Regions from separate parts of the Parathermosynechococcus lividus PCC 6715 genome, predicted to be linked through region 2. Evidence: predicted binding sites of a transcription regulator. Region 2 holds the regulator's gene; the other holds the start of a gene.
What was found. Region 2 encodes HrcA, which represses chaperone genes, less so after heat shock. Its sites were predicted from a motif close to TTAGCACTCNNANNNTNNGAGTGCTAA; they were not measured.

Region 1: groES (co-chaperone GroES) is a predicted target of HrcA. The motif match lies at 12,371-12,397, and genes of this name have one in related genera.

What each region holds. Positions count from the first base shown of each region.
Region 1 is NZ_CP018092.1:1,582,887-1,597,748, reverse strand. It holds gene BRW62_RS08035 (cytochrome ubiquinol oxidase subunit I) at 1-153, opposite strand, end outside; gene BRW62_RS08030 (hypothetical protein) at 510-854, shown strand; gene BRW62_RS08025 (ABC transporter ATP-binding protein) at 873-2,642, shown strand; gene BRW62_RS13405 (DinB family protein) at 2,757-3,377, shown strand; gene BRW62_RS13400 (SUMF1/EgtB/PvdO family nonheme iron enzyme) at 3,389-3,874, shown strand; gene BRW62_RS08015 (gamma-glutamylcyclotransferase family protein) at 3,884-4,315, shown strand; gene aspS (aspartate--tRNA ligase) at 4,312-6,105, opposite strand; gene BRW62_RS08005 (hypothetical protein) at 6,297-6,527, shown strand; gene BRW62_RS08000 (cysteine desulfurase family protein) at 6,620-7,789, shown strand; gene BRW62_RS07995 (coiled-coil domain-containing protein) at 7,800-8,270, shown strand; partial or broken gene tnpA (IS200/IS605 family transposase) at 8,414-8,817, opposite strand; gene BRW62_RS07985 (RNA-guided endonuclease InsQ/TnpB family protein) at 8,864-10,096, shown strand; gene groL (chaperonin GroEL) at 10,272-11,909, opposite strand; gene groES (co-chaperone GroES) at 11,964-12,275, opposite strand; gene BRW62_RS07970 (carbohydrate ABC transporter permease) at 12,459-13,274, opposite strand; gene BRW62_RS07965 (ammonium transporter) at 13,264-14,775, opposite strand.
Region 2 is NZ_CP018092.1:2,105,268-2,120,129, forward strand. It holds gene nblS (two-component system sensor histidine kinase NblS) at 1-903, opposite strand, end outside; gene BRW62_RS10270 (mannose-1-phosphate guanyltransferase) at 949-3,474, opposite strand; gene hrcA (heat-inducible transcriptional repressor HrcA) at 3,677-4,747, shown strand; gene BRW62_RS10280 (DUF561 domain-containing protein) at 4,785-5,525, shown strand; gene BRW62_RS10285 (RsmB/NOP family class I SAM-dependent RNA methyltransferase) at 5,541-6,347, shown strand; gene BRW62_RS10290 (NUDIX domain-containing protein) at 6,480-6,968, opposite strand; gene BRW62_RS10295 (glycosyltransferase family protein) at 6,967-8,310, shown strand; gene BRW62_RS10300 (NfeD family protein) at 8,351-8,779, opposite strand; gene BRW62_RS13145 (hypothetical protein) at 8,815-9,057, opposite strand; gene BRW62_RS10310 (EI24 domain-containing protein) at 9,168-9,926, shown strand; gene rpiA (ribose-5-phosphate isomerase RpiA) at 10,064-10,771, shown strand; gene dnaG (DNA primase) at 10,814-12,886, shown strand; gene BRW62_RS10325 (Rpn family recombination-promoting nuclease/putative transposase) at 13,047-13,916, opposite strand; gene BRW62_RS10330 (phosphoketolase family protein) at 14,078-14,862, opposite strand, start outside.

The DNA.
Region 1 (14,862 bases), 520 kb from region 2:
GTAGGTGAGGTTCTTCGTTTTCAGCCAGAGTCCTTCTATCACTACTAGGTAAATGCCCATACCCGTGGTGAGGACTGGCCAGAGCATATGAAAAATTGCCGTCAGGGCAAACTGCCAGCGGGATAACACAACTGTATTTAAGCTCTCTAGCATTCTGGATGTACCCTAGGCTTGACTAGCTACCTTGTAGCAAGACCAATTCCGCTTTGACAAGCCAAACACCCTATCTGCAGGAAAGCTTTAGCTTTTTTTTACTCTTTGTTTACACCCGATGCGCCACAGGCAGTAGGCCACTGCTGTTCCCAAAACCTCAGGTTCAACCTATGGCAGAATAGCTATGTGCACGAACGACTGGCCAGATTGCAGGGATGTCCAACCGCGAGGTGATACCTACAGCGCTTGCCCTGTCTTCCTTGCAGTCACCGCTGGAGGAGTGTCCCCCCAATATTAGGGCGCGTCAATTTTACTTGGTGCTTTTGCTGTCAACTCCCTGTGAAAAGGCAACACCTATGAGCGATCGCATTCGCATTAATCTGGTAGAGGGGTCGGTTGCATTCTGTTTTTCCCGCGATGCGGCTCAGTCCCTACGGACAGCAATTGACGATCTCATGGAAGGCATGCGGGCGATCGCCACCGCCAAGGCCAGCGGTAGTCAAATCAGCCCCCAAGCCGTTATGGAATACCAACACGTTGGCGAGGTGTTTTTGGAAGTGTTTTGTAACCCCAATATTTGGCCCAATCCCTACGCCGCCAAGGTGCTTTTAACGGTGCGGGATGAGTCTATTCGCCTGACAACGGAGGCGGAACTCAGCCGGTTGATTGAAGACCTCAATGCCTTTATCGACGCCCCCTAGGGCACTGAGCCACGTGTGATGATTGCTGCCCCTAAGTCTGGCCGTTCCAGTCGCTTCCGCCGTCTCCTGCATTACCTGCGCCCCCATCAAACTAAAATCTGGGCGGGGGTGGTTGCCCTATTGGTGGTGAACCTGCTTGGTACGTACCTGCCGCTGCTGATTGGCACAGCAATTGATGAGCTGCAGGCTCAATTTCAATTTCAGCGGGTGGTGTTCTATGCCCTGCTATTGATTGGCTTGGCCTCGTTGATGTGGTTGATTCGCATGGCTTCGCGGCTGTGGATCTTTGGGGCGGGTCGCTTGGTTGAGTTTGACCTCAAGCAGCGCATCTTTGAGCACCTACTGCGGCTAGAGCCGAGTTATTTTGCTGAAAATACCGCTGGAGACCTCATTAACCGCGCCACTAGTGATGTGGATAATATCCGCCGCTTAGTGGGGTTTGCCCTCCTGAGTGCGGTCAATACTCTCTTTGCCTATGGTTTCACCCTACCCATGATGCTGGCGATTCATCCGGGGTTGAGTTTAGGGGCGATCGCCGTCTATCCGGCGGTATTGTTCATTGTCCAAACCTTTAGCGATCGCCTGCGCTCAGAGCAACTGGAGGTACAGCAAAGCCTGTCGGATCTCAGTGATCTGATCCAAGAGGACATGAGCGGCATTGCCCTAATTAAAATTTATGGCCAAGAAGCCAATGAACAACGCCAATTTGATCGCCTAAACGCAGAACTGCTAGCCAATAACCTAGTCCTCGCCAAAACCCGTAATATTTTATTTCCGCTGTTAGGGGGCATGGTCAGCTTTAGCCTGCTGATTTTGCTGTGGTTTGGCAGCCGTATGATTGCCGACAACACCATTCAGGTCGGGGATTTTGTAGCGTTACTGCTGTATATAGAGCGCCTCATTTTTCCGACGGCACTGCTGGGCTTTACGATTACCACCTACCAGCGAGGAGAAGTCAGCATCGATCGGGTGGAGGCCATCTTGAGTGTAGAGCCACGGATTAAGGATGCTCCCGATGCTCTGTCATTGCCCCAGGTGAAGGGGCATCTGCGCTTTCAGGAGTTTAGCTACACCTATCCCAATCGCCGCACCCCTGTTTTAGATCGGCTGACCTTTGAGGTGCAGCCCGGCGAGATGGTAGCCATTGTTGGCCCCATTGGCTGTGGCAAATCGACCTTGGCCAGTGCCTTACCCCGTTTGTTGGACATTGCCCCTAACCAAATTTTCCTGGATGGTATTGATATTACCCGACTACGCCTAGCGGATCTGCGCGGGGCGATCGCCTACGTTCCTCAGGAAAGCTTTTTATTTAGCACCACCATCAAGAACAACATTCGCTATGGGGAACCAGAGGCCAGTGAACTGAAAGTAATTGCTGCCGCCAGCCAAGCACAAATTCACCACGAAATCTTGAACTTCCCCAAACAGTACGAGACCCTTGTGGGGGAGCGGGGGATTACCCTCTCTGGAGGACAGCGACAACGCACTGCCCTTGCCCGTGCCCTACTCGTCAATGCCCCAATTTTAGTGCTGGATGATGCCCTTGCCAGTGTCGATAACCAAACCGCCAGTCAAATTCTGCGGGCATTGCACGATCGCCGCCAAACCGTACTGTTTATCTCCCACCAACTGGCGGCTGCCGCCACCTGCGATCGCATTCTTGTCATGGATCGGGGGCGGATTGTGCAGCAGGGCACCCATAGTGAGTTAGTGGCTGTCTCCGGACTGTACCAATCGCTGTGGGAGCAATACCAAGTGGAAGCGACCCTACAGTCTGAGGGCGGATGAAGACAGCGGTATTTACAACTGGAACTGAGTCATCGTTGCTCAATCGTGCCTTGGAGTTGCGATTTGCGGCTGGAGACACGGGTATGAGTCATGTACCTTGAAACGTAAAGTTTTATGTCTGGATTCAACATTTCTGCTTCTAGCACAGTCCTAGCCGTGCACCAGCGAGAGATCTTTTGGCAGGCTTGGCAACACCAGCGGCAACAGACCCTAGCGCTCATCGCGGATCTACCAGACTCAGCCCTGCGAACCCAACCTCACCCCCTGTACAGTCCGGTGGGCTGGCATCTAGGGCATATTGGCTTTACTGAAGCCCTGTGGCTTTTGGATCAGCCCACGCATCCCGCTGTGAGCGATCGCCATCGCTACTGGTTTGCGGCGGATGGTCGTCCGAAAGCAGAGCGGCAGCAACTACCGGATCGGGCAGAGTTACTCAGCTATCTGGCAGACATTCGCCAAGAGGTGGGCGATCGCCTGTGGCGGCTATCGGAGTCCCAATGGCAGGAAGAGGCTCGTCTGTGGTGGTGGATATTGCAGCACGAAGCCCAGCACACGGAAACCCTGCAAATGGTCTTGGCTATGCAGGGGCGGCTGAACAGGTATCCACCGCCTATCGGTGATGTCACGACACCCTTTGCTGTACCTGCAGGCGAGTATCGTCTTGGCCGAGATGATCTGCTGGCCTTAGATAATGAACAGCCCTCTCATCTGGTGCTGAGTCCCCCTTTGTCATAGATGCGGCACCCGTGACGTGGGGGCAATACCGCAACTTTGTTGAGAATGGCGGCTACCAGCGGCCAGAATGGTGGTCAGCAGCGGGGTGGCAGTGGCGCGAAAGCCATGGCATCACAGCCCCCTTCTACCCCATTCCCGATGATCATTTGCACGCTCCGGTGTGGGGCTTGAGTTTTTACGAAGCTGAAGCTTACGGTTACTCGCAAGGGAAGCGTTTACCCAGCGAACAGGAATGGGAAATTGCCTGCCAACACGGTTTACCCTACACTGGCTTGGTTTGGGAGTGGGTTCAAACCCCCTTTGCACCCTATGCCGGATTTCAAAGCTATCCCTACCGAGGCTATTCCACACCCTATTTTGATGGGGAGCATTACGTTCTCAAGGGGGGTAGTGAGTGCACTCAACCGTTACTCAAACGATCTGCGTTTCGCAACTGGTATCTGCGATCTAGCCGAGGTGTCTTTGCCGGAGCGCGGTATGTCAGACGAGTTTTCTAGGGGCACAAGATGACACCACCGGACATTCTCTACCTCTTTGTCTATGGCACCCTCAAGACCGGCTATGATCCCCATACGAAACTCTGCCAACCATGGTTACACTCCCACCAGCCTGCCTTAGCTCAAGGTCGTCTTTACCATTTACCCATGGGCTACCCCGCTATGACCCTAGAGGAAGGATGGGTACATGGTGAACTCCTCATCTTTAGGAACCCACCCGACACCCTATTAGAGCGCTTGGATAACTTTGAAGGATATTACCCTCAGTTGCCACCGGATCGTAGCGCGTACCAGCGGCAGCGTATCCCTGTTTATGATCTGGATCGAACCCCCTTGACCACAGCGTGGGGCTACATTATGTCGGTGGCCATGGTACAACAGGTGCGTGGCGAATGGTTGCCGGAAGGGGTATGGAATCGGCAAACGGATCTGCGAGCTTAGGGGTTACGCCGCGGTGGCTTCGCAGGCACGACATGCAGTTCCTTGAGTTGTTGTGGCTCCACACCACTGGGTGCCCCCGTGAGCAGACAGCGAGCCTGCTGGGTTTTGGGGAAGGCGATCGTGTCGCGAATAGAGTCTTCCCCTGCCAAGAGCATCACCAAGCGATCGAGGCCGTAGGCAATGCCGCCGTGGGGAGGCGTGCCAAACTCAAACGCTTCTAGTAAGAAGCCAAATTTTTCCTGTGCCGCAGTCTCATCCAAGCCAATGGTTTCAAATACTTGGCGTTGTAGTTCGGGCTGGTGAATGCGCAGGCTTCCTCCCCCTACTTCGTAGCCGTTGTAGATCAGATCGTAGGCCTGGGCACGGGCGGTTTTCAGGTTGTCTAAATCGTGGGGATGGGGCGCGGTGAAGGGATGGTGCAGTGCTTCGAGGCGCTTTTCCTCGGCGTTCCACTCAAACATTGGGAAGTCCACAATCCAAAGGAGGTTGATGGCCGCTGGGTCAATCAGGGCAAACTCGCGGGCAATGGTCTGCCGCAAGCGATCTAAGGTTTTGTTGACCGTGGCTACTTCCCCTGCCCCAAATAACAACAGGTGGCCTGGCTGTGCGCCGGTGCGCTTCAGTAATTCAGCCTTTTGCTCTGGCGAAAGATTGTCTTTAATGGCACCAATGGTATCGATGTCGCCGTTGTCGCGCACACGGATATAGGCTAAGCCCTTAGCTCCTGCGGCGGTTGCCTCTTGGAACAGATCGCCGCCGGGTTTAATCCGCACGTTGGAGATGCGATCGTTGCCGTTGGGAATGGGCAGAATTTTGACAATCCCCCCTTGGGCGATCGCCCCACTAAAGACCTTGAAGCCACAGTCTTTGAGTAAATCTGAGACATCGACAAGTTCCAAGCCGTAGCGGGTGTCCGGTTTGTCGGTGCCATAGCGATCCATGGCTTCATGGTAGCTGAGGCGGGGAAACGGCCGGGGCAGCTCAATGCCTTTGACGGTCTTGAAGATGTGGCACACTAAGGCTTCGTTAAGGGCGAGGATCTCATCTTGCCCCATGAAGCTCATTTCCATGTCCAGTTGGGTAAATTCTGGCTGGCGATCGGCTCTGAGATCTTCATCCCGGAAGCAGCGGGCAATCTGGTAGTAGCGATCGCACCCTGCCACCATCAGCAATTGCTTAAATAACTGTGGCGATTGGGGTAGGGCAAACCATTCCCCGGGGTTGACACGGCTGGGCACTAAATAATCGCGGGCACCCTCTGGGGTTGAGCGGGTCAGGATGGGGGTTTCAACTTCAATAAAGCCTGCCTCGTCTTCAAGGAAACGGCGCATTGCCTGCACCACGCGATGGCGTAACTGTAGGTTGTGGGCCATACGCTCCCGTCGCAAATCGAGGTAGCGATAGCGCAGCCGCACCTCTTCGCGCACCTGCTCCTGTTCAGCGGCGGAGATGCTAAAGGGCAATTGTTGCCGCACCGGATTGAGGAGTTCGATGTGATCGGCATACACTTCGATGTCGCCCGTTGCCAGTTTAGGGTTCAACGAATCGGCAGGCCGTTGACTGACGCGACCCACCACCTTAATGACGTACTCACTGCGTAGGCGATCGGCCTGTTGATACGACTCAGGGGTACGCTGAGGATCGCTGACAATCTGGACAATGCCGGAGCGATCGCGCAAGTCGATAAAAATCACCCCGCCGTGATCCCGACGCCGATCGACCCAGCCGTAGAGCGTAACGGTGGACTCAACATCGCTGACGCGGACATTGCCGCAGTAGTGCGTTCGCATAAACCCCAAGTGATAATCTAATGGCCAGTCGCTAAAGCCTTACTATTTTAGCGGTTTTTAGCGGTTTCCCCTCTCCAAATGGCACGGTCTGTGTGACGGGAATCACTCCTGCGTGTGGCTGCCATCACAGTTACATTTGGTCAGCCAGTGCCATAGTAGAGCCAGCGCAGTTGAATTCAGTGCAGTTGCTTATGACCCTTGTCAACATTATCCAACGCATCAAAGCTACGCGCATTGTCACTCCCAGCCAAGAGCGACAAATCAACCAATTGCTGTGGCAGACCGCTGTAGGAACGCCTGAGTACGAGGCGATGCAGGAACTGACCATGGGGATTATTACCGGTCAGATTCGGGTGCTCTCGCAAATTGAACGCTTTGGCAGCCCCCGTGACCCCGAAACTGATCCGGTAGAATTAGCGTAGGGGACTTGCCAGCCACTGCCTCAGCATACCGAGGATGTCATTGTGGGAACTCCAAACGAGCAGCCCCGATCTGCCGTGATTCGTGCCCACCGATGCAACTTTATTTTGACTATGGTGCCACCACGCCCTGTCGTGCCGAGGTCTTAGCGGCAATGCTGGCGGCCTATGAGCAGCAGTGGGGAAACCCCGCTAGTATTCACGCGTGGGGTCAACGGGCGGCGATCGCCCTAGAGCAGGCACGGATGCAAGTGGCAGCCTTAATCAACGCCCATGCTGACGAAATTATTTTTACCTCGGGGGGCACGGAAGCCGATAATTTGGCCTTGGCGGGGATCACCCAGCAGTACTCCACGCCACAACATCTGATTATTTCTGCCGTTGAGCATTCGGCTATCGCTAAGCCAGCCGCTGCCCTCGCTGCCCAAGGGTGGCAGGTGACCTATCTTGGGGTCAATCGTTGGGGGCAGGTGGAACCGGCTCAACTGCGCCAAGCTCTACGGGATAATACCGTACTTGTTTCAGTGATCTATGGCCAAAGTGAAGTGGGGACGCTGCAACCCATTGCTGAGTTGGCGGCTATTTGTCAGGAGGCGGGGGTACGCTTTCACACCGATGCGGTGCAAGTGGCTGGGCGATGTCCCCTCGATGTGCGGCGCTTAGGGGTCGATTTACTATCGTTGTCTAGCCATAAGATCTATGGCCCCCAAGGAGCCGGTGCCCTCTATGTGCGCTCGGGGCTAGCGCTAGAGCCTCTGTTGCGCGGTGGCGGCCAAGAACTGGGGCTGCGCTCGGGCACACCGGCGGTGCCGACATTGGTGGGATTTGGGGTTGCGGCGGAACGTGCTGCTGCGGAATTAGAGACAGAGCACCCACGGCTGATTCAACTGCGCGATCGCCTCTGGCAACAATTGCAGATGCATCCCCAAGTAGAACTCACTGGTCATCCGTGGCAGCGTTTGCCCCATCATGTAAGTGTGATCCTGCGCGATCGCCACGGTCAGCCCCTCAATGGCAAAACCTTTGTCCGCCAACTGAATCTGGCGGGGATAGCCGTTAGTGCTGGCTCGGCGTGTCACAGCGGTCAAACCCAGCCCAGCAGCACCCTATTGGCCATGGGGTATGATCCGGACACAGCCAAAGCGGGGATCCGCATTACGTTGGGGCACCAGACCACTGCCGAGGACATCGATTGGTTGGTTATGGTACTGCGGCAGTATCTGGCCGACGCGATCGCGCCTGCGGTTCCCATGTCTCTCAGCTAAAGGCACACCTATGCTACTGGCGACGCTCTCTGATCAAGGTTCCTTCGCCCTGACCCTTTACGGCATAGGGATAACCGCAATACTGCTATTCACCCTCCTGCGGTGGGCGCAACACCCCTCCCGCATTGAGAAAGAGCGCGATCGCTATCAAAGGGAACTTAGTCAATGCCAAGCTGAGTGCGCTCAACTGCGGCAACAACTGCAACAAATAAGCACCGACAACCAAAACCTATTGCGCGATCGCGACCACTGGCAACAGCAACACCAAGCCCTTAGCCAACAGTTGACAACCTTAGAAGCGACCTATCAACAACTAGAGCAAAACCTGCATCGCCTTGAACAGGAACGCGATCGCCTTCAACACGCCCTGAACCAACCCCCAGATTGGTGGCACGAAATGACCAAAAATTATCAAACATGGTGGGAGAGCCTACCTTTTTTACCCCACGAAGAAACTGGATCGAACTCGTCTCAGCAATGAAATCCGACGGAGCTAGTGGCCTAGGCTTCAGCGGTAGCAGAATTTTGAGTGGAGTATGCACAAAGGGAATCGACACAGAGGGATAGCTTGGTAGCCCCGTACTTTAGTACGGGGAGGAAAAGCTACCTAGCAACTTTAGTTGCTCACCAATGATGTGGATCATTGATATAGTTCTGGATTACCTCAGCGCTAGCATTTCCCGCAGTGCAGAAGAAATAACTCCTACTCCAAAGGCTAGGAAGTTTTCGCAGGCTAGGAAATTCCTGTCGCAAGTATCTGGATGCCCTACCCTTAAATGCTTTTACTACTAAGTGAATCGGGTCAGTAGGCTTGATTTCAAGAAAGAGGTGAACATGGTCTGGGGCTATCTCAAGCGCCCTAATATGCCAACCTTTTTCGCTGGATAACGCCTGCCATAGCTCAAACAGTCTATCCCTTATTTCTCCCACCAGAACTTTTTCCTTCTCTTAGGACAAAAGACTAGATGGACAATCGCTAACCCCACCCCATGATTGTAATGATTATATTTTTGGCTTTCCTTTCTCATTGTCGCTATGCTATGACTGTAGTTATCATACCACCTATCAACAAATATGGAATATGGATGTCAACAGGTTTTCATCAACGACAAAGGGCTAATGCCTATTCTAGAGTACCTATGTCAGCAGTCTAACAAGGTGTATAACTGCGCTCTGTACTATGCAAGACAGGTCTATTTCAAGACGAAACGACTTGTAAGTTACGCTAACCTTTGTGCAGAGATGACAAGAACCAAAAACAAGCACTTTATGGCAATGTATGTTTCTTCTGCGCAACAGACCTGTAAATCAGTAGCAGAGGCACTAAGTAGTTTTAAGGCAAATCTCCGACTAGGAGCAAAACCAAGACTGCCAGCTTACCGTAAGGCTGGATTGTTTACTGTAGCCTATCCTAAAAAGTGGCTAAAAATTCACGAGGGGCAGGTTAGAGTACCTCTTGGACTCCAAGTCAAGGCGTGGTTTGGAATAGATACGTTGTGGGTGCAATTTCCCACCAATTTGCAGTGGGAGGACATTAAAGAATTGCGCATCCTATCTCGTAATGGAGCATTTTACTTGGAGTGGGTATATGTCAAGCCTCCTGAACCCAAACCCCTTGACCCAGCAAAGGCTCTAGCAATTGATCATGGAGTCAATAACTGGCTTACTTGTGTCACCAATCTAGGACATAGCTTTATCATTGATGGGCGCAAGGTCAAATCTTTCAATCAGCGGTACAACAAGCAAGTGGCTAGGCTCAAAACTGGTAAACCGCAAGGGTTTTGGTCTCGGCAATTAGATTCTATCACTGAGAAAAGAAATCGCAGGATGCGAGATGCTATCAACAAAGCCGCCCGTTTGGTAATCAACTACTGCCTAGACCACTCTATCGGCAAAGTTATCTTTGGCTGGAATAAGGGGCAGAAACAGGAATCTAATCTAGGCAGAGTCAACAACCAAAACTTTGTGTCTATTCCCACAGGTCGGTTGAAGCAGCGTATAGCAGAACTATGTCAACATTACGGTATTGAGTTTATTGAGGTTGATGAAGCGTATAGTTCCCAAGCTAGTTTCTCGGATGGGGATGAGCTACCTAATTATGGTGAAAAACCCGACGGGTGGCAGGCATCTGGGAAACGAGTGAAACGGGGCTTGTACCAAACAGCCAAAGGATGGCTGGTCAATGCGGACGCTAATGCCTCAGCTAACCTACTCAGAAAAGTAAGCAGAACTTTGGGGCTTTGCCTCAAGGAACTGTGTAGGGGCGGTTTGCTCACGCCTTTACGAGTTCGTTTGTGGACTACGTAAGAATCCCCCGACGTTAGTCGGTGGGAGTGTCAATGCTCCCTTTTAGCCCAATAAAAAAGCGGAGAGTCACTCCCCGCTTTACCTAATTCCTGATTCCGTTGTGAGTTGTCTAACTTTGGAACAGGTTACGTTGCCACTGGCAATGAATCATGGGTGATGCTAGTTCGTTAAGAAACTAGTAGTCGAAGTCACCCCCCATGCCAGCGCCTGCCCCTGCGGGAGCATTATCTTTTGGCTCGGGTTTATCGACGATAATGCACTCGGTGGTCAGCACCATGCCAGCAATAGAGGCTGCGTTTTGCAGCGCCGAACGGGTGACTTTAGCAGGGTCAACAATGCCAGCTGCAAACATATCGACGTACTCGTCTTTGGCTGCATCGTAACCTACATTAAAGTCTTTTTCTTTGACCCGCTCAAAAATGATGGCTCCATTTTGACCAGCATTTTCAGCGATGCGGCGCAGCGGAGCACTGAGGGCACGCTCAACGATGTTAGCTCCAATGAGCTCCTCACCGGTTAAGTGTTCCGCAGCCCAGTTGCTCAGTTCGGGTGCTAGGTGGGCAAGGGTTGTGCCACCGCCGGGGACAATGCCTTCTTCAACGGCTGCTTTGGTCGCGTTGATGGCATCTTCGAGACGCAGCTTGCGATCTTTCATTTCAGTTTCGGTGGCGGCACCCACTTTAATCACGGCTACGCCACCCGCCAGCTTGGCTAACCGCTCTTGCAGCTTCTCTTTGTCGTAGCTGGAATCGGTTTCCTCAATTTGCCGACGGATTTGCTCACAACGGGCTTTCACGGCTTTTTCGTTACCTTCGGCCACAATCGTGGTGGTGTCCTTAGTAATGGTGATGCGGCGAGCTTTACCCAACATATCCAATTTGGTGTTGTCGAGTTTCAGACCCGCATCTTCGGTAATCACCTGACCGGCAGTGAGCACCGCAATGTCTTCCAGCATGGCTTTACGGCGATCGCCAAAGCCAGGAGCTTTAACGGCAGCCACATTGAGCACCCCACGCAGGCGGTTCACCACTAGGGTGGCCAGCGCTTCTTTCTCAATGTCCTCAGCAATAATCACTAAGGGTTTGCCAGCACGCGCCACTTGCTCTAGGATGGGCACGAGGTCTTGAACCAGAGTGATTTTTTTATCGGTGATGAGAACAAACGGCTCATCGAGAACGGCTTCCATCCGCTCGGTATCAGTGGCAAAGTAGGGAGAGATGTAGCCTTTGTCAAAGCGCATCCCTTCGGTGACCTCCAATTCCGTGGTCATGGATTTGCCTTCTTCAAGGGAAATTACCCCTTCCTTACCTACTTTGTCCATGGCATCGGCAATCATCCGACCCACTTCTTCATCGTTACCGGCAGAGATGGCTGCCACTTGGGCAATGGCTTTTGAGTCTTCGACGGAGCGAGCGTGGGCAGCAATTTTATCCACTAAGAATTGGGTAGCTTTGTCAATGCCGCGTTTTAGGGAGATGGGGTTCGCTCCGGCTGCAACGTTGCGTAGCCCTTCTTTGACCATGGCGTGAGCTAGCACGGTAGCGGTGGTAGTACCATCGCCAGCGGCATCGTTGGTTTTAGAGGCAGCTTGGCGAATCAGGGCAACACCCGTATTTTCAATGTGGTCTTCTAGTTCAATTTCTTTGGCAATGGTGACGCCGTCGTTAATAATTTGCGGGGCACCAAATTTCTTTTCCAAGACGACGTTACGACCTTTGGGGCCAAGGGTGACAGCCACGGACTCAGCCAAGATGTCCATGCCTTTTTCAAGGGCGCGACGAGCATTTTCGTTGTAGATGATACGTTTTGCCATAGGTGTTTCCTACCTCAGTTGTTCAACAGTAATGAGATGTTGCAAGGCAAGTGATTAGGCAACCACTGCCAGAATGTCTTTTTCCGAAAGCAGAACGTAGTCTTCACCGGCTAGCTTGACTTCGGTACCGGCATACTTGGAGTACAGCACTTTGTCGCCCACTTTCACATCCATTGGCTGGCGTTTGCCGTCGTCGTTTAGTTTGCCAGGGCCAACGGCGGTGACTTCACCCACTTGGGGTTTTTCGCGGGCGTTGTCGGGCAGCAAGATGCCCCCAGCCGTGCGTTCTTCACTTTCGCTGACTTTGACAAAAATGCGATCGCCCAAAGGCTTTACAGTTGAAACACTTAGAGATACGGCTGCCATAGCGTACTGATCTCCCAATCGTAAGAGTAAGGGTAAACGTCATGCTGCACGGCTCTGTCCGATCGCGCAGCAGTCAAGGAGTCGAGACGTTGGTGTTAGCACTCTCTACCTCCGAGTGCTAATGTAGCGAGAGGGTGTTGGCGATCGCAACTCGGGTTGCAGTACGGTTTTCCGAACGGCACCCTAGGACTTCAGGCCAGTCGTGGCAATGCCGCGAATCAACTGTCGCTGGCCAAGGGCAAACAACACAATCACCGGCACCGTAGCAATCACGGCTGCGGCCATCATCAGCGGCCAGTCATTTGTAAACTGTTCCTGAAAGTTCGCCAAGGCAAGCTGCACCGTCACCAGTTCCGGTTTCGTCGTAAACACCAAGGGCTTAAACAGGTCATTCCACTCGCCAATGAAAGTAAAGATAAATAGCGTGACGAGGGCAGGCCGACTCAGGGGCAGCAAAATATGCCACAGCACCTGCCAGCGGCTAGCGCCATCCAAGAACGCTGCTTCCTCAAGTGCCACGGGCAAGGTCAAGAAGAATTGCCGCATCAGAAAGACCCCGAAGCCATTGGCAGCCGTTGGTAGAATTAACGCGCCGTAGGTATTAATCAGATGGCCTGCCTTCAAGATCAAAAAGATTGGGATCACCAGCAGTTGAAAGGGAATAACCAGCGTTGCCAGCATCAGCACCAGAATCAACTGCTGGCCGCGAAACTGTAAGCGCGCTAAGGCGTAGCCCGCCAACGCGGACGTAAATAGCTGGCAGGCCGTTACCGCCAATGCCACTAGGGTAGAGTTAGCAAAGGCACGGATAAAATGCCCCTGCGCCCAAGCGCTTTGGTAGCTCTGCCATGTCCACCCCTGAGGCGGCAGCAGTTGGCTAGGAAGTGCACCCGCAGGCCAGCCGGAGGTACACACCACAACGATTAAGGGACTCAGCAGCAGCACGGCGCCTAGCCCCAACAGCAGTGATAACCCAACAGTGCGGAACCTAGCGGCCACTCCCAGACATCCGTTTCAGCAGATCCACAAAGCCCTTGACCTCTTCGCGGAATAGGAACCCGGCGTAGGCTTCCATCCCGTGCTCGCCAATATCCAACCCCTCGATTTCTTCCTCTGGAGACACGCGAATCCCCATCGTTACCTTCAGTAATAGCCAAGCTGCCGTACTAAAGAGTACTGTAAAGCCCCCTACTGCTAGCACTCCCACTAACTGATGCCACAGTTGGGTCACATCCCCGCTCCACAGTAACCCCTTAAGGGGACCGTCTTCGTAGAGCTTCCCTGGGCCATCGGCAAATAGACCCACCGCCAAGGTGCCCCAAATACCATTGACCAAATGGACGGAAATGGCACCGACCGGATCATCGATTTTGAGACGATCCACAATAACCACTGAAAACACAATGATGATACCCGCGATGATCCCGATGAGAATGGCACTCTCAAGGGTAACAAAGGCACAGGGGGCAGTAATGGCGACTAAGCCTGCCAGAATGCCGTTAATGATCATTGAGAGATCCGGCTTACCAAAGTACAAGGTGGAGACTACCGTTGCCGTAACCCCACCAAAGGCGGCGGCCATATTGGTTGCGACCGTAATGTGGGCGATCGCCAGTGGATCTGCGGTCATGGTCGAGCCCGGGTTAAAGCCAAACCACCCTAACCACAAAATTAAGCAACCAAGGGTAGCAATGGCAAAATTATGGCCAGGGATCGCCGCCACTGAGCCGTCTTCCATATAGCGGCCTAAGCGCGGCCCAAGCAGTGCTGCCCCCATCAAGGCCGCCCAACCACCGACGGAGTGAACCACCGTTGAACCCGCAAAGTCCCACATTCCCATCTTCTGCAACCAACCCCCACCCCAAATCCAGTGACCGGTAATTGGGTAGGAGATCCCCACCAACAACAAGCTAAAGACAAAAAAAGCATAGAACTTAATGCGCTCAGCAACTGCCCCTGAGACGATGGTGGCGGCTGTACCGGCAAACACCAGTTGGAAAAAGAACTTGGCGTACAAGGGGACTGCTGCCCAACTCAGAGCGTCGTAAACTCCGCTGTAGTTTTCCGTGGCGGGGCTGTTATCGGAGCCTAGCAAAAAGAAACCACTCAAACCCATGAAGGCGTTGCCATCCCCAAACATGAGGGCAAACCCAATGGACCAAAAGGAAATGCTGGAGAGGGCAAAGACGATGAGATTTTTTGAGAGGAGGTTGACTGCGTTCTTAGCTCGACAAAAGCCGGTCTCCAGCATACCGAAGCCCGCGTTCATGAAGAATACCAACACCCCTGCAAAAAGAACCCAGAGCGTATTGAGCACCACCGCCACGGCTTCGGGAATATCGCTCGAGGCGGCAGTATCTTGGCCAAGGGCAGCCGTTGCCGAGAGCACCCCAATCATCCCAGCAAACACCAGCAGGGTACGGCGCAGGGGTAGGTACAGCAAACAACTCAAGGGATGGTTCAAACGCAACCAACGACGGGACACAGAGCGCAGCTTCATAGGTTTAGTTTTCCAGTCACGCGAAGACAATTTACAGATACCCCCACCAGCCTCAACTCTTAAGGGATACCAAGGGTTGAGCCGCAA
Region 2 (14,862 bases):
CTCAGTGTCCAGCAGAATCGCACCATCAGCAATAGTGGAAACAAGGGTATCCAGTTTCGCTTTTTCAGCTTGCAGTTCCTCTACATTCTGGGCCTCGTAGGAGGCCAGCCGCTCTGCCATATCGTTAAAGCTGGTAATCAGCTCTCCCAGTTCGCCGCCAAAGGGAAGGTTGATCCGCTGCTTAAAGTTGCCCGCAGCAATATTTTTCACCCCCTGTACCAATTCTTTGATGGGTTGAGTAATGGTCAAGGCGTTAAACACGCCGCCTAAAATCACCATGATCCAGAGGGAGACAAACACTGCAATGGTCAGATCTCGGGTGAGGCTAGCAGAGGCTATGAAGGTTTCGTTAGGATTGATGCCGATCGCCACCACGCCTAAATTCTGACCATTAAAGCTCAGGGGCACAAAAACATCTGCCACTAGGCCATCGGGGGTTTGGTGTTGGCGCACCAGTGGCTCTTGCCGCTCGCGATAGCTTTCGGGCAGTTGCATGCGGCGGCGGAGGGTCAGGGCGCTTTCGACTTGGGGGGCAGAGTAGGGTAGCCCGTAGTAAATTTCCCCTGTGGGATCGGCATAGAGGATGTAGCGGATACTGGCGCTACGTTCATAGAACTTACGGGAAAACTCAGCCACGGCGGTAGTATCCCCTTGGGCAATGAGGGGGGCAACATCGGCAGCCAGTAGCAAGCCCAGATCCCGGCCATAGCGGGTGTCGTTAAGGTGGGCATTGGTTTGAATGGTGTTCACTGCCCAAAAGGTGAGCGCGCTCATGATGATCGAAACCACCAGCGTTGCTGTGGCCATCAGGCGGGTTTGAATCTTAAATTCTGACCACCAGCGGGCGATCGCCCGAAACGCTTCCTTAATGTCCCCCTGAGCTGTTGTTTTCAAAACCACCATGCTGCCTAAAAGTACAAAAAATTTATCTAATTTTACGAGTTCTTCTTATATTTTTGCATCTGCCACCGTTTCTAGGCGGGCGAATTGTTCAATGCGGTGCGTATAACGGTGCAACATCTGCTCATTCCACGCCGCGTCATGGCTGTTGACGTACAGGTGCACTAAGGGTTCACTGGCATCGGGCAAGACCAAGATCCAGTTATTGGTGTTGGGGTCGCCAATTTTAACCCCATCAATCAAGTTCAGGTGTGCCCGTGGCTGGGTTTCCACAAGGTGGCGCATTAAGGACCCTTTGGCAATCCACGGGCAGCGGATAGCACGGTGATGGTAGTGAACTTTGGGTAGCTCTTGGCGTATCGCAGTTAAGGGCTTACCAATCAAGGCCAGCATTTCAATGAGGGTGGCGATGGTAAACATGGCATCAAAGCCCGGATGCAACTGGGGAAAAATAAAGCCCGTTTCCGCTGCTCCGCCAAGAACCACGCCGCTGTGGTGCTGGCAGGCTTCCATTAGATCTGTAGGGTTGGTGCGGGTGCGCAGAATGTGCCCCCCCAACTGCTGGGCAATGGTTTCTACTGCGCTGGAGGTGGTGACGGGAACAGCCACTGTACTGCCGGGATGGGTCAGCAAGACCAAGTAGGTCATTAGTGCTGTGAGTTCCTGATCGCTGACCACCGCGCCACTGTTATCCACAAGGGTGAGCCGCTCGCCATTGGCGGACACCTGTACCCCTAAGCTGGCGGACAGTGCTGTGACGACTTGTCCCAGTTCCCGTAGCAGACGCTGGCGCTCCAAAATATTGAGGGGGGTGGGGTGCAGGGTTGCATTCAACACCACTGCATCACAGCCAAACTTATTGAGGATTTGTGGCAGCACCACCCCCGATACCGCATAGGCGTAGTCAATAACAATTTTGGCGGGGTTGCCATAAAACAGTTTTGTATTCAGCCATTTTTCAAACCCTTGGGCGTAGGCAGCAACGCTATTGTTGGGTTGTGCCATCGTCCCCACATCCCTGAGAATGACCCGGCGAATATCTTCACGGAAGTAGGCGGTTTCAATCTGGCGTTCGCGGGCACGACTCAGGTTAATGCCTTTATGGTCAAAAAATTCAATTAGCAATTGATCGGCGCGATCGGGGTGGGCACGAACGTGAATACCGCCGCTCACCGAAAGGGTCTGAGCCGCAAAGCGGGCAATGGGCAGGGCGATCGCCTCCAAATTCAAGACATGAATCCCCACAGACATCAACCCCGACATCAGGGCATGCGCCACCATACGCGAGACACTGCGCTGATCGCGAGAAACAAGTACACTGGTGCCCGGCTCAAGGGTGGAAGCATAGGCTGCCGCCAAACGTACGGCAAACTCTGGGGTAATATCCACATTGGCCACCCCCGCCACCCCCCGCTGGCCAAATAGATACCGCTGCCCTGTGGTTCCCCAGATCAAACTTTCGTTAACGATCGCCCCCGGCTCAATCCGCTTGCCCGGCCACAGCCGCACTCCTTGACTGAGGCTGGCCTCCTCCCCAATCACTGAACGGGTACCGACAATCACCCCTTCGTTGAGAGTGACGTGGCGATCCACATGCACATGGCGAGCCAAGATGCAGTGCTCGAGGTGGCTATCATCGCCAACAAACACCCCATTCCAAGCCACCACACCGCGCAGTTGGCTGCCATTGCCAACAATGACGTTATCTGACAGCACCGTCCCTGCAGCGAGGGTTACGCCCGCACCAAGGCGGCAGTTATTCCCAAGCACAATCGGGTCTTCTAGCTGGATATCCTGGGGCAAGGTGGTGTTGCGCCCCACCCACACCCGCGGCTGTACCTCAGTGCCCTGAATGTCTAACTGAACTCGACCGTAGAGGGCATCCCGCTGCACCTGCTGATAGGTTTGCAAGCTACCCACATCGCACCAATAGGCATCGGTAATGTACCCGTACATGGGCACGTCTGCCTGGAGCAACAGGGGAAACAAATCTCGAGAAAAGTCCCGCTCTGTCCCGCCGCTGAGATAGTCCATCACGGTTGGACTGAGCAGGTACATACCGGTGTTGACAGTATCTGTAAAGACTTCCCCCGCTGAGGGCTTCTCGAGAAAGCGGCGAATCCGCCCCTCCTCATCCGTAAAGACAATCCCGAATTCCTTGGGATTGGACACTCGAGCTAAGATCAAGGTAACGGGAGCACGGTGTTGGTGGTGAAAGCGAATGGCCTCGCTGAGGTTCACATCCGTAATGCTGTCGCCACTGACCACCAAGAAGGGATCCGCCAGCAGGTGGGCAATATTTTTCACAGAGCCAGCGGTACCAAGGGGCTGCTCTTCCTCAACCACATAGCTCAGGTGCACCCCAAACTCACTGCCATCCCCAAAATAATCGCGCACAACATCAGGGAGATAGTGCAGGGTCATCACCACATCATCTAGGCCGTGGCTGCGCAGCAGATTGAGAATGTGCTCTGCAATAGGACGATTGACCACTGGCACCATTGGCTTGGGCAAGTCGCAAGTGAGGGGGCGCAGCCGTGTACCACTGCCTCCAGCCATGAGGACGACGCGCAACTTCACCTCCTTCCGCTGTGTCTTGACGGGTATCCTTACTTTCTAGTCTAGGGGACACCCTAGGGGCAACTAGACCCCAGACCTAAGATTGCAATGATTATTTAGATGCGGCACCTGTAGGATTTTGCATTGCTGAATCAGCGTTCACTGGTTTATAGATAAAAGGAAGCACGGACGATCAACGTTAGGGATGTGTGGGGTTATGACGATTGAACTGAACGATCGCCAGAAGCAAATTCTTGGTGCCACCATCAACCACTACATTGCAACGGCAGAACCCGTTGGCTCTAAGGCGATCGCCACCGAATATAACCTTAAGGTTAGCCCCGCCACGGTGCGCAATATTATGCTGCTGCTAGAACGCAGTGGCCTGCTTTACCAACCCCACACCTCCGCCGGCCGTGTTCCCTCGGACTCTGGCTACCGTCTCTACGTTGATGAGTTAGTTCAGCCTATCCCCGATGTGGCGCAAAAAGCTGAGTCCCTCTTGGCCGAGCAGTTTTTGTGGGGGCGCTATCGCTTGGAAGTAATTTTGCGTCAAGCTGCTCAACTGTTATCTGATCTGAGTGGATACATTACATTAATTTCCTTGCCCAACAGTCTAGAGCGGCGCATCCGTTTAATTCAACTGGTGGCGCTGGATGCGCAACAGGTGATGGTTATCCTAGTGCTGGATAGCTATGAAACCCAATCGGCAGTCATTTCCTTGCCCAGTGAACCGCAAGAGATTGACCTGCGGGATCGGACATTGCAGGTGTTAACAAATTTTTTGAACCATCAATTGCGGGGGCGATCGCTAGTTGATTTAACGCTCATTGACTGGCAGCAATTAGACCTTGACTTTCAGGACTATGGCCAAAACCTCCAGTCCCTGTTTCAACAACTGAGCCAACGCTATGCCCAAGAAGGCACCTCCCTTGTGGTCAGTGGTCTTGCCGATGTGTTGCAGCAACCGGAATTCTCGCAGGTGGAACAAGTGCAAATGCTCTTGCACCTCCTTGAGGATCAGCAGGATCAGCTCACTCCTTTGATCAGCCCCGATCACACCGCCTCTTCCCAAGTGCAAATTCGCATTGGCACTGAAAATGCCCTTGCGCCAATGCACTGCTGCACCTTGGTCTATTCCTGCTACTGCTGCAGGAACGCCCCCGTTGGCACGATTGGTATTCTTGGGCCAACACGCATGTCCTACGCTCGTATCATTCCCTTGGTGGCCACGGCTGCCGATTACCTTTCCGAGCAGGTCAGCCGTTCCTATGCCGTCTCAGGATAGGATAGAACAACGACTATTATTTGGAAGTTTCAAGTTTATGCTGCATCCGCGTTTAGCTGCTGCATTTGCCCAGCGCTCAGTACTGAAGATCATTAGTGGCCTCAACAATTTTGATGGCGATCGCGTTCGTGCGGTGGTCACCGCCGCAGAGCATGGCGGAGCCACATTGGTGGATATTGCTGCTGATCCAGATCTCGTGCGGATTGCCCAAGAGGTTACCACGCTGCCCATTTGTGTGTCTGCGGTGGATCCGTGCCTGCTGGTGAAGGCAGTTGCAGCAGGTGCAGATCTCGTAGAAATTGGCAACTACGATAGTTTTTATGCCCAAGGCCGTGTCTTCAGTGCCACGGAAGTTCTTGAACTGACCCGGCAAACCCGTTCCTTGCTGCCTCAAATTATGCTCTCGGTGACAGTGCCCCACACTTTGCCGCTGGATGAACAGGTAACCCTAGCGGAATCCTTAGTAGAGGCGGGCGCGGATGTCATCCAAACGGAGGGGGGAACGAGCAGTCAACCGCGCCATAGTGGCACTCTAGGTCTAATTGAAAAGGCTGCTCCGACCCTTGCGGCGGCCTACGAAATCTCTCAGGCCGTCTCCATTCCCGTTCTCTGTGCGTCTGGCTTGTCAGCTGTCACCATTCCCTTGGCGATCGCCAGTGGTGCTGCTGGGGTTGGCGTTGGCTCGGCGGTGAACCAACTCAACAGCGAAGTCGCCATGATTGCCAGTGTCCGTGCCCTAGCGGACGCCCTTCATCGCGCTGTGGCCGTTGCCCCCTAACACTCCCTAGCAGCAGTGGTCAAGCCCTCCCGTTTGGCGCTCAACTGTGCGGAACGCCTGTTTGAGGCTGCTGCCGAACGGGAACGCTTTTTGGCAGCATTGTTCATCCCTCAGCCCTTACCGCCAGCGATCCTCTGGCGCCAGGATCCCCCTACCCCCTCGCCGTTTCCAGTCCTTCCTCCTCTCCCTTGGCAACCCCCATGGGTGAGCCGACTGGCCGTGGGCACTCGGGCGGGGCAACATCCACTCCACCAAGCAGGTGCCTACTACTGCCTAGATAGCTCCTCCGTTTTTGCGGCTGTTCCCCTCCTTTCCTTGCCCCCCTCCCCTAGCCTGATCATTGATGTTTGTGCAGCGCCGGGAGGCAAAAGTCTATTGGCATGGCGCGCCCTCAAGCCCGATTACTTACTTTGCAATGAAGCAATCCCTAAGCGCCTAGGGATGTTAATTAGTAACCTCAAACGCTGTCGTGTTCATCCAGTGGGGGTCACCTGCTGTGATAGTGCCGATTTAGCAGCAACCCTGCCTCAGACGGCTGAGGTGGTGATCGTCGATGCCCCGTGTTCCGGCCAGTCCCTGCTAGCCAAAGGCCAGACCGCTGAGGGCTGTTTCCATCCCCTGACCCTGCGCCATAATCAACGCCGTCAAAAACGAATTCTGGCGGCAGCGGCGGCGTTGGTGCGCCCCCAAGGCTGGCTCCTCTACAGCACCTGTACCTTTAGTCGCGAAGAAAACGAAGAGGTGGCCAAGTGGTTTAGTGCCAAGTATCCCCAATTTATCCCCAGACTGTTCCCCAACTGGCTGCCTATCAGTCTCACCTAAGTGAGTTGCCTTGCTATCGCCTCTGGCCGCAGCAGCAGGAAGGCGCAGGAGCCTTTACCATCCTGTGGCAGCATCAAGGCGAGGGAGAGCCAACTCCAATGCCCGAACTGAGCAACTGGTTGTGTTGGCAAGCTACAACTGATGCGGTCGAGGCCGCTGACCCGTCTGCCGCCAGTGCAGATAATCCTTGAGAATTTGCGCGTGATCAAAGCAAAGGGAAGACGGCAACTGATCAAGGGGTACAATATGCACAGCCTTTGCATCGTCTGCCGCGACGGGCGTACCGTGGGCTGTGGCAATAAACACTGTACTGAGGGTGTGCTGGCGGGGATCTCGAGCAGGATTTGAGTACACATATAGTAATTCTTGGAGTGTGATCTCAAGGCTCACTTCTTCACGAGCTTCGCGCTGGGCGGCCACCTCCACCGATTCGCCGTAGTCCACAAAGCCTCCCGGAATAGCCCAACCTAAGGGAGGATAGCGGCGCTCAATCAGGAGAATGGGTCGCTGGGGATAATCTAACAGTTCAATGATGATGTCAACTGTGGGTGCAGGATTGCGGTACATCGACGAAGGCTTCATGGTACGGTAGCAAGGATAGGGTAACGCAACAGGGGACATGGCGGCAGAACAGGATATTGTTGTTCTCAGTAATGGCCCCGGGGAGTTGGCAACGTGGGTGTATCCCTACGTTACGGCTCTGCGGCAGGAGGCTACAGATCAGGTTCGCATCTCGGTCGTAATGGTGCCCTGTCCCCATGCCAGTGGCCGCGAGGCGGACATTGCCCGCCGCTATCCTGGGGTGGATCGGGTGTTGCCGGTGCAAGAATTTTGGCGATTATTGTGCACCAAAACGACCTCTAGCGGTTGGGACTGGCTCCCTCACGGGGTTGTGGTTTTTCTAGGCGGCGATCAACTGTTTGCGGTGCTGCTGGCGAAACGCTTAGGCTATCGCTGTATTCTCTACTGTGAATGGCAGGCGCGTTGGCACCGCTGGGTCGATGTGATTGCTCTGCGCCGTCCGCTGCCGCTGCCACCAACCCGTGCCCATGTGGCGGTTATTGGAGATCTGATGACCGATGTGCAAACCCTTGGGCGTGGGGAGCAACCGCAGGTGCACCAAGACTTGGGCATAGCAGCCGACACACCGTTGGTTGCACTGATGGCGGGGTCAAAGCCAAATAAGCTCAAACTGGGGGTGCCCCTCTGCTTGGCGATCGCCGATCATTTAGCCACGGTGAACCCGCCTGTTGCATGTGTCATTCCTGTGGCGCCCACCCTCACCCTCGAGACCTTGGGTCGCTATGCTGACCCGCAGCATAACCCCGATCTAAAGCACATTGCTGGCACAACGGCTCAACTGCAGCAACCACTAGAGGGCATTCCCTACCTTGAAACTCCCAAGGGCACCAAGGTGTATTTGTGGCAGCAATTACCCAATTATCCGCTGCTGCGCCAAGTGGCGATCGCCGTCACAACCGTTGGTGCCAACACTGCTGAGCTAGCGGCCTTAAATGTGCCCATGATCGTGCTCCTGCCTGCACAACAACTGCGGGTACAGCGGGCGCATCCTTGGGATGGATTGGCGGGGTTACTGGTGGCGCTGCCTGCCATTGGTCGGCACTGGACCGCCTTGGTGTTTTGGGCATTAGTGGCCAAAGGGTTAGGTTGGCGGCAGTTCTGGCAACTCCTTCAAGCCCCAGAGATGGATTGGCAACTGGTCAAGCAAGGCTTGGGCTACAAAGCGTGGCCAAACCTGTGGGCACAGCAAGAAATCGTACCGGAGCTCGTCGGCCCCCTTGATCCCCACGCAGTGGCACAGCAGATTCTTTACTACTTAGAGCATCCCCAAGACTTGGTTGCCATGAAAGCGGCATTACAGAACGTCGTAGGAGACCCTGGAGCAGCAGCAAAGCTAGTGGACTTAACGTTAAAGATTGCAGACAAGGGACATCGCCTCTAGCGCATTGTTACCACTACAGGACTACCCCTTGGGGAGTTCATCATGAAATGGTGTCTTCGGGCACCACAATGAGGGTCGTGCCTTGGCGGCCAATAACAATCACTCGCTGATTCTCGGCGATCGCCAGATGGGGATCATCACACCGCGCTTGCCACGAAATGCCATCGTAAAGTACCCGCCCTGTTTCCCCCGGCAAAATTTGGCTAATCGTTTGTGCTTCAGCCCCCTCTTTGAGAATTGGGGCAGTGCGTTTCGGCTGATAGCGGCGCATTAGGAAGACCACCACCACCGATAGCAGAATCCAGAGCACCACCTGTAGGGGAAAACTGGGAATTAGAAACGAGGTGAAGGCCACAATCAATGCACTGATGCCGAGGGTGGCTTCCACAAAAGCGGTGGGCAGAAAAAACTCCATCAAAAAGAGAATGACTGCCGCAATACACCAGATCCAGAAGGGTGACAGCGCCATCACTATCGTTACTCTTGCAAGCCCAAAGTTTCATTTCAACCATAGCTTAAGATGGCCGCCATGGTCGGAACTGAACCCAGCCGTGTGGCGTCAGGTAACCTACGCTGAAAAGACACCACGTCTGTCAGTATGTAATTAATCATGAAATCCACGCGAGTAATCATAATGACTAACTTTTTTGTGCCACTGTTGGTGGGAATACTGACCTTGGGAGTGCTGGCCACATGGCTTTGGCGACCCGGTACGCCCCCTGTATCCCAGAACGATCGCACCGACACGACTCACCTGATGGCCGATGCGCCCCCCCGGATGATGAGGGCACACCACCCCGCCGCGGATAAGCTAGGATCCCCCGAATGGGTTCTAAGGCAGACCAGTGCTGGGACGAATGTGGTCGGTAAGTCAGCGGTTTCAGCGGGGATTTTTCGCCTTTGGTCGTGGCTTACGCTTTATTGCCCGCCATCGTTTGTGGGCCTACCTCCTGCTACCGGCGATCGTGAGTTTTTTACTGGGCACAGCCTTGATTATTAGCGCTTTCGTGGCGGTGCAAACCCTTGGGGAACAATGGGTAGTGGTGCCCTTGGGGTCATGGCAGTGGCTCTACGATGCGGTTGTGGATGTGGTCGCCGTGGCGATCGCTCTCTTTTTGGCACTAATTGGCTACCAAACCCTCATTCCATTGGTGGTGATTCCCTTCTTGGGCCCACTTCTCAATCGTGTAGAGAAAATTACAACCGGCCATACCATTGAGGTGGGTTGGCGGCGAGACCTCTTCAATACCATTGTGGGCGGCTGGTTTGCCCTGCGGGACGCACTTGTGCAACTGGTTTGTTTACTACTGTCGTTCCTGTGTGGCCCACTGCAACCCATCGTAATGGTGCTAGTCAATAGCTACTTCTTTGGGCGAGGGAGTTTTGATTATCCGCTGGAAAAGCACAGTAGAACCCTTAAGGAACGCCAAGTTTTAACCCGAGCCTACACCCCAGAAATCTACGGCCTTGGTTTGGCACAGTGTCTGGGTCTATTGGTTCCCCTTGCAGGAATGGTGCTCGTGCCCGCAGTGGGGGTGGTTGCCGCCGCCCTCTTAATTCAAGAGCGAGACCCCAACACCGCCCTGTCAGTCTCCCCTGCGCTGCCTCAGCGTTAACGTTGCCTGAGTGCGGGAGAGGTCAAGGTACCGTTGAACAGTTCTCGCGAAGTTCCCAAGCCATCATACCGGAGCATCGGTTATGCCCTGCTCCACTATGCTATTGTGCTGTTTGGGAAATGTATGGGAGCTTGGGCATGAGTCAAGACGCCGTTAAACAAATGAAGCAAGCGGTGGCCAAAGCGGCTGCGGATCGCGTCCAGTCGGGCATGGTGGTGGGGCTAGGTACGGGTTCAACCACTGCCTTTGTGATTGAATTCTTGGGCGATCGCCTGCGCAACGGCGAGCTGAGCAATATTCGCGGTGTGCCCACCTCCTTTCAAGCCTCGGTACTGGCAAAGCAGTACGGTATCCCCCTCGTCACCCTCGATGATGTCACTAAAATTGATGTTGCCATTGACGGTGCGGATGAAGTAGATCCAGCTAAAAACTTAATCAAAGGGGGGGGTGCCGCTCATACCCGCGAGAAAATTGTTGACTCGCTGGCGGATCAATTCCTTGTGGTCGTGGATAGCAGCAAACTTGTAGAACGGCTTGGTTCAACATTTCCAGTTCCTGTCGAGGTCTTGCCCCTTGCCCTGAGTCCTGTTAGCCGTGCCTTAACCGCCTTGGGAGGCAAACCAGAACTGCGCATGGGGGTTAAGAAAGATGGGCCTGTGATTACTGACCAAGGTAACTTTGTATTAGACGTAACCTTTGCCGAGATTGCGGATGCCGCAGCCCTAGAAAAGACGATCAACAATATTCCTGGGGTGCTTGAAAATGGTCTCTTTGTCAATGTGGCCGATGTCGTTCTGGTGGGTGAACTTGTAGAGGGGCAGCCTCGTGTTCGCGAAGTAGTCTAGTCTCCCGTCTTCCCCAGTGGGGATCAGCTATCCTGAAAACCTATGGATATTCCCCGTCTCCACCCCGATACCATTGAAGCCGTGCGTGAAGCCGTCAACATCGTCGATGTAGTGGCAGCGCATGTTGTGTTGAGCAAACGGGGACGGGAGTACGTTGGCTGTTGCCCCTTCCACGACGAAAAAACTCCTAGCTTCACGGTTAGCCCCAGCAAAGGGTTTTATTACTGCTTTGGCTGTGGGGCGGGGGGGAATGCCATTAAGTTCCTGATGGAACTGCAAAAACGCTCCTTTGGCGATGTGGTACTGGAGTTAGCTCAGCAGTATCAGGTGCCGGTGCGAACGCTAGACGCCGCCCACAAACAAGCGCTACAGGTGCGTTTATCCCTTCAAGAGCAACTCTACGAACTTCTGGCGATCGCGACTAGTTTTTATGAACACGCTCTGCGCCAACCCATCGGTGAGGCTGCCTACACCTATCTGCGGCAGCAGCGCCACTTAACGGAAGCGACAATTCAGCACTTTCGCCTAGGGTATGCACCCGCTGGTTGGCAGGTTATCTATAGCTATCTTGTTGAGCAAAAGGGCTATCCCGCTAGCTTGGTTGAACAGGCAGGGCTGATTGTCCCCCGACGCACTGCCGACGGCTACTACGACCGTTTTCGCGATCGCCTGATGATCCCCATTATGGACAGCCAAGGACGGGTGGTGGGCTTTGGCGGTCGCACCCTCAGCAACGAGGAGCCGAAATACCTCAACTCCCCCGAAACCCCCATTTTTAATAAGGGGCAGTTGCTCTTTGGCTTGGATAAAGCGCGGCAAACCATTGTTCATAAGGATCAAGCGGTTGTGGTCGAAGGCTATTTTGATGTCATGGCGCTGCACCAAGCAGGGTTAACCCAAGCAGTGGCCAGCCTTGGTACTGCCCTCAGCCAAGCCCAGATTAAACTGCTTCTGCGCTACACCGAGTCCAAGCAGATTATCCTCAATTTCGATGCCGATACCGCAGGACAACGCGCCACCGATCGCGCCATTGGTGAAGCGGCAGACTTGGCTTACCGTGGCGATCTGACTCTACGGATTTTAACCCTACCCGCCGGTAAAGATGCCGCCGAATTTTTAGCACAAGCAACGGGCGATCGCTACCAAACCCTGCTGGATACCGCTCCCCTTTGGCTAGACTGGCAACTGGACACCACCCTTGCCCGGTACGATCTGAACCAAAGTGATCAGTTCCACCAAGCCAGCCAAGCGCTCACTCAACTGCTAGGAAAATTACCCAATGCCGCCCTGCGCAGTCACTATATCCACCGCTGTGCCGAGTTACTGGGGCGCGGTGACAGTCGCCTCATTCTGCGCTTAGAGGAATCCCTGCGGCAACAGGTACGGGGGCAACGGTGGCAGGGACGATCCCAAAAATGGCAACGCCCAGCGGACTACAACCTCCGCCAAGCTGCCGAAGAACAATTGCTGCGACTGTACCTCCACCGGGGTGACTATCGCCCCCTCATTCGCCAGACTCTACAGGCACGGGATATTGAGTTTAGCCTATCCCACCATCGCTGGCTGTGGCGGCAAATTTTAGCCATTGAGGAAGATCTCTGCGCTGGTTTACCTGCTCCCGATGATCCCTATACAGCCGAATGGCTGCTGTCCCCGACTACCGATACCGCCACACGCCTCACAGAGGTAGATTTGGTCAGCCGCCTCTTTGATGCCATCAGTGAAGATAACCACGCCAACATGATTGCCCCCCTGCTGCACCTTGATGAAATCACTGCCGTTAGCTTAGAGCGACCCGAATTAACCATCCAAGCAACTGCCGCCGTCTTGGAGCGCATTGCCGTCGAGAAACGCTGTCGCTATCTTTTGCAGTCTTGGCAAGAAACTGTAGCTCTCATTTTAAGTGAGGCTCCCGCTAGTGAAGCTCTCCGCCAATACCTTGAGCGCATGATCACCAGCCCTAGTACCGACATTCAGAGTATTCCCGGCATTGATGCGGATCGCCTACAGGCTTTAGAGCAATTGCGCCACGACTATTACCAGCACCGCCAGTATTTGCAGCAATTAGACGAAGAACGCTGCCCACCCTTCAATGCAATCCGCAGCTTGTCCTAGCCTTGCTATCAAGAGTCTTTCGAGTGCACCAGCCATAGCCGATAAGTACCCTCATAGGTGCGAAAGAATCTAAGCCAACTGACTAACAGTGTGACATCCTCCCGACGCTGATGTTTCGCATACACCGCGGGACTTATCGCTCCCCGAACCTCTCATTAAGTTAACGATTGGGTTGAGAGTCTAGCCACATTGCGAGATCGTTAAAGTCTTGGAAATCGAGAAGAGCTTCTCCTAAAGCATCCAACTGTTCGAGAGATAGCCCACGGATATGTTGAACCACGGCATCGGGTAGTGTCCCGAATCGGCGGCGGAGTTGGCGGAGAATAAGCGTACATTCTCCCTCCAGTTGTCCTTCTTGTCGCCCTTCTTGTCGGCCACGCTGAAGCCCAATTTTCTCTCCCTCTCGTTGTCCTTCTTGAAGAATTTCTTGGTAAATCACGGATTCGCGCATCATTCCCTCCCGAAAAATCGCTTGAATCAGCTCCTTACTGTACTGTAACCCAGCGAGCAGTTGAACGATGGTACTCAACTCTTGCCGGGTCTGCTTGGAGTCAATCTGACGAATCTGGTCAGCAACGGCTTGCAACAAACCAGCTTCGTTATTTGTTTTCCCCAACACTGCAAAGGGCAATAGACCAGGAATGGCAAAAAATTGCCGTGGGTCTTCTTCCCAGAGTTTCACCACTCGGTAGCGATGAGTGGTGTTTGGCCACTCAAAGACATCGGGCACCTGCACCCGTGTTCGTCGCAGCAGAATTAAGACTTGGACAATCTCGCATTGGTAAGTGCGATAGAGCCTCAGCCAGTAGTCCAGCATCCGTAAGGGTAGGGCTGGCTCTGGTTCGACCTGAAATTCTAGATGCAGAATGCAGTGTTGCGTTCGCACGAGGGTGACGGCATCTGCACGAATCGGTTCAAGGTTCAGTTCGGTTTTGAGAACTGAAACATTTTCTGAGACATCGTTGAGAAGCCACTGGGTAAAGGCGGTAGGGTATTGTTCAGCAAGGTATTTACAGAGGTTATCTCGCATTCCCCCAGTGTATCGAGAATGCACCCCACAGCCATCATGTTGCCGCAAACGGTCTTCAAGAGCCTAGAGCAGTTAAGTCTGCAGCGAAATACGTCCCTCTGACTTGGGAGATGCGAGCTTACATATCCAAGCGAGAGCGAGATTTCTATGACCGCAAAGGGCTAAAGTGGCCATGTCCAGTGGCTAAACTCCGGCTTATCGATCCCAAACTCGTAGGCGTAGTTGCGGGCTTCAATCTGCATATTGCGGAATTTTTCCTTGGCATGGGCACCGGCCACCTGCAACTCGGGCAGCCGGTCAATGGCATCGATCGCCAAGCTAAAGCGGTCAATTTCATTGTTAATCGCTAGCTCGAGGGGGGTGTTAATGTTGCCTTTCTCTTTATAGCCACGCACATGCAGGTTGACGTGGTTATAACGGCGGTAGGTGAGGCGGTGAATCAGCCATGGATAACCGTGGAAGTTGAAAATAATTGGCCGATCTAGTGTGAATAGGCTATCAAAATCGCGATCGCTCAGGCCGTGGGGATGCTCTGTTTCCGGTTGCAACTTAAATAAATCCACAACGTTAATGTAGCGGATTTTCAGGTCGGGAAACTCTTGCCGCAGCAGGGCGATCGCCGCCAAGGCTTCTTGGGTGGGAATATCCCCCGCGCTGGCCATCACCAGATCCGGCTCATAGCCTTGATCATTACTAGCCCAATCCCAAATTCCCAATCCCTTCGTGCAGTGCTTAATGGCCGCATCCATATCCATGTACTGCAAATGCAATTGCTTATCCGACACAATGACATTCACATAGTTTTTGCTACGCAAACAGTGATCCGCCACCGATAGCAAGGAGTTGACATCGGGCGGTAGATAAATTCGCGTCACCGCTGCACTCTTGTTACAGACCACATCCAAAAAGCCCGGATCTTGATGAGTGAAGCCATTGTGATCCTGCC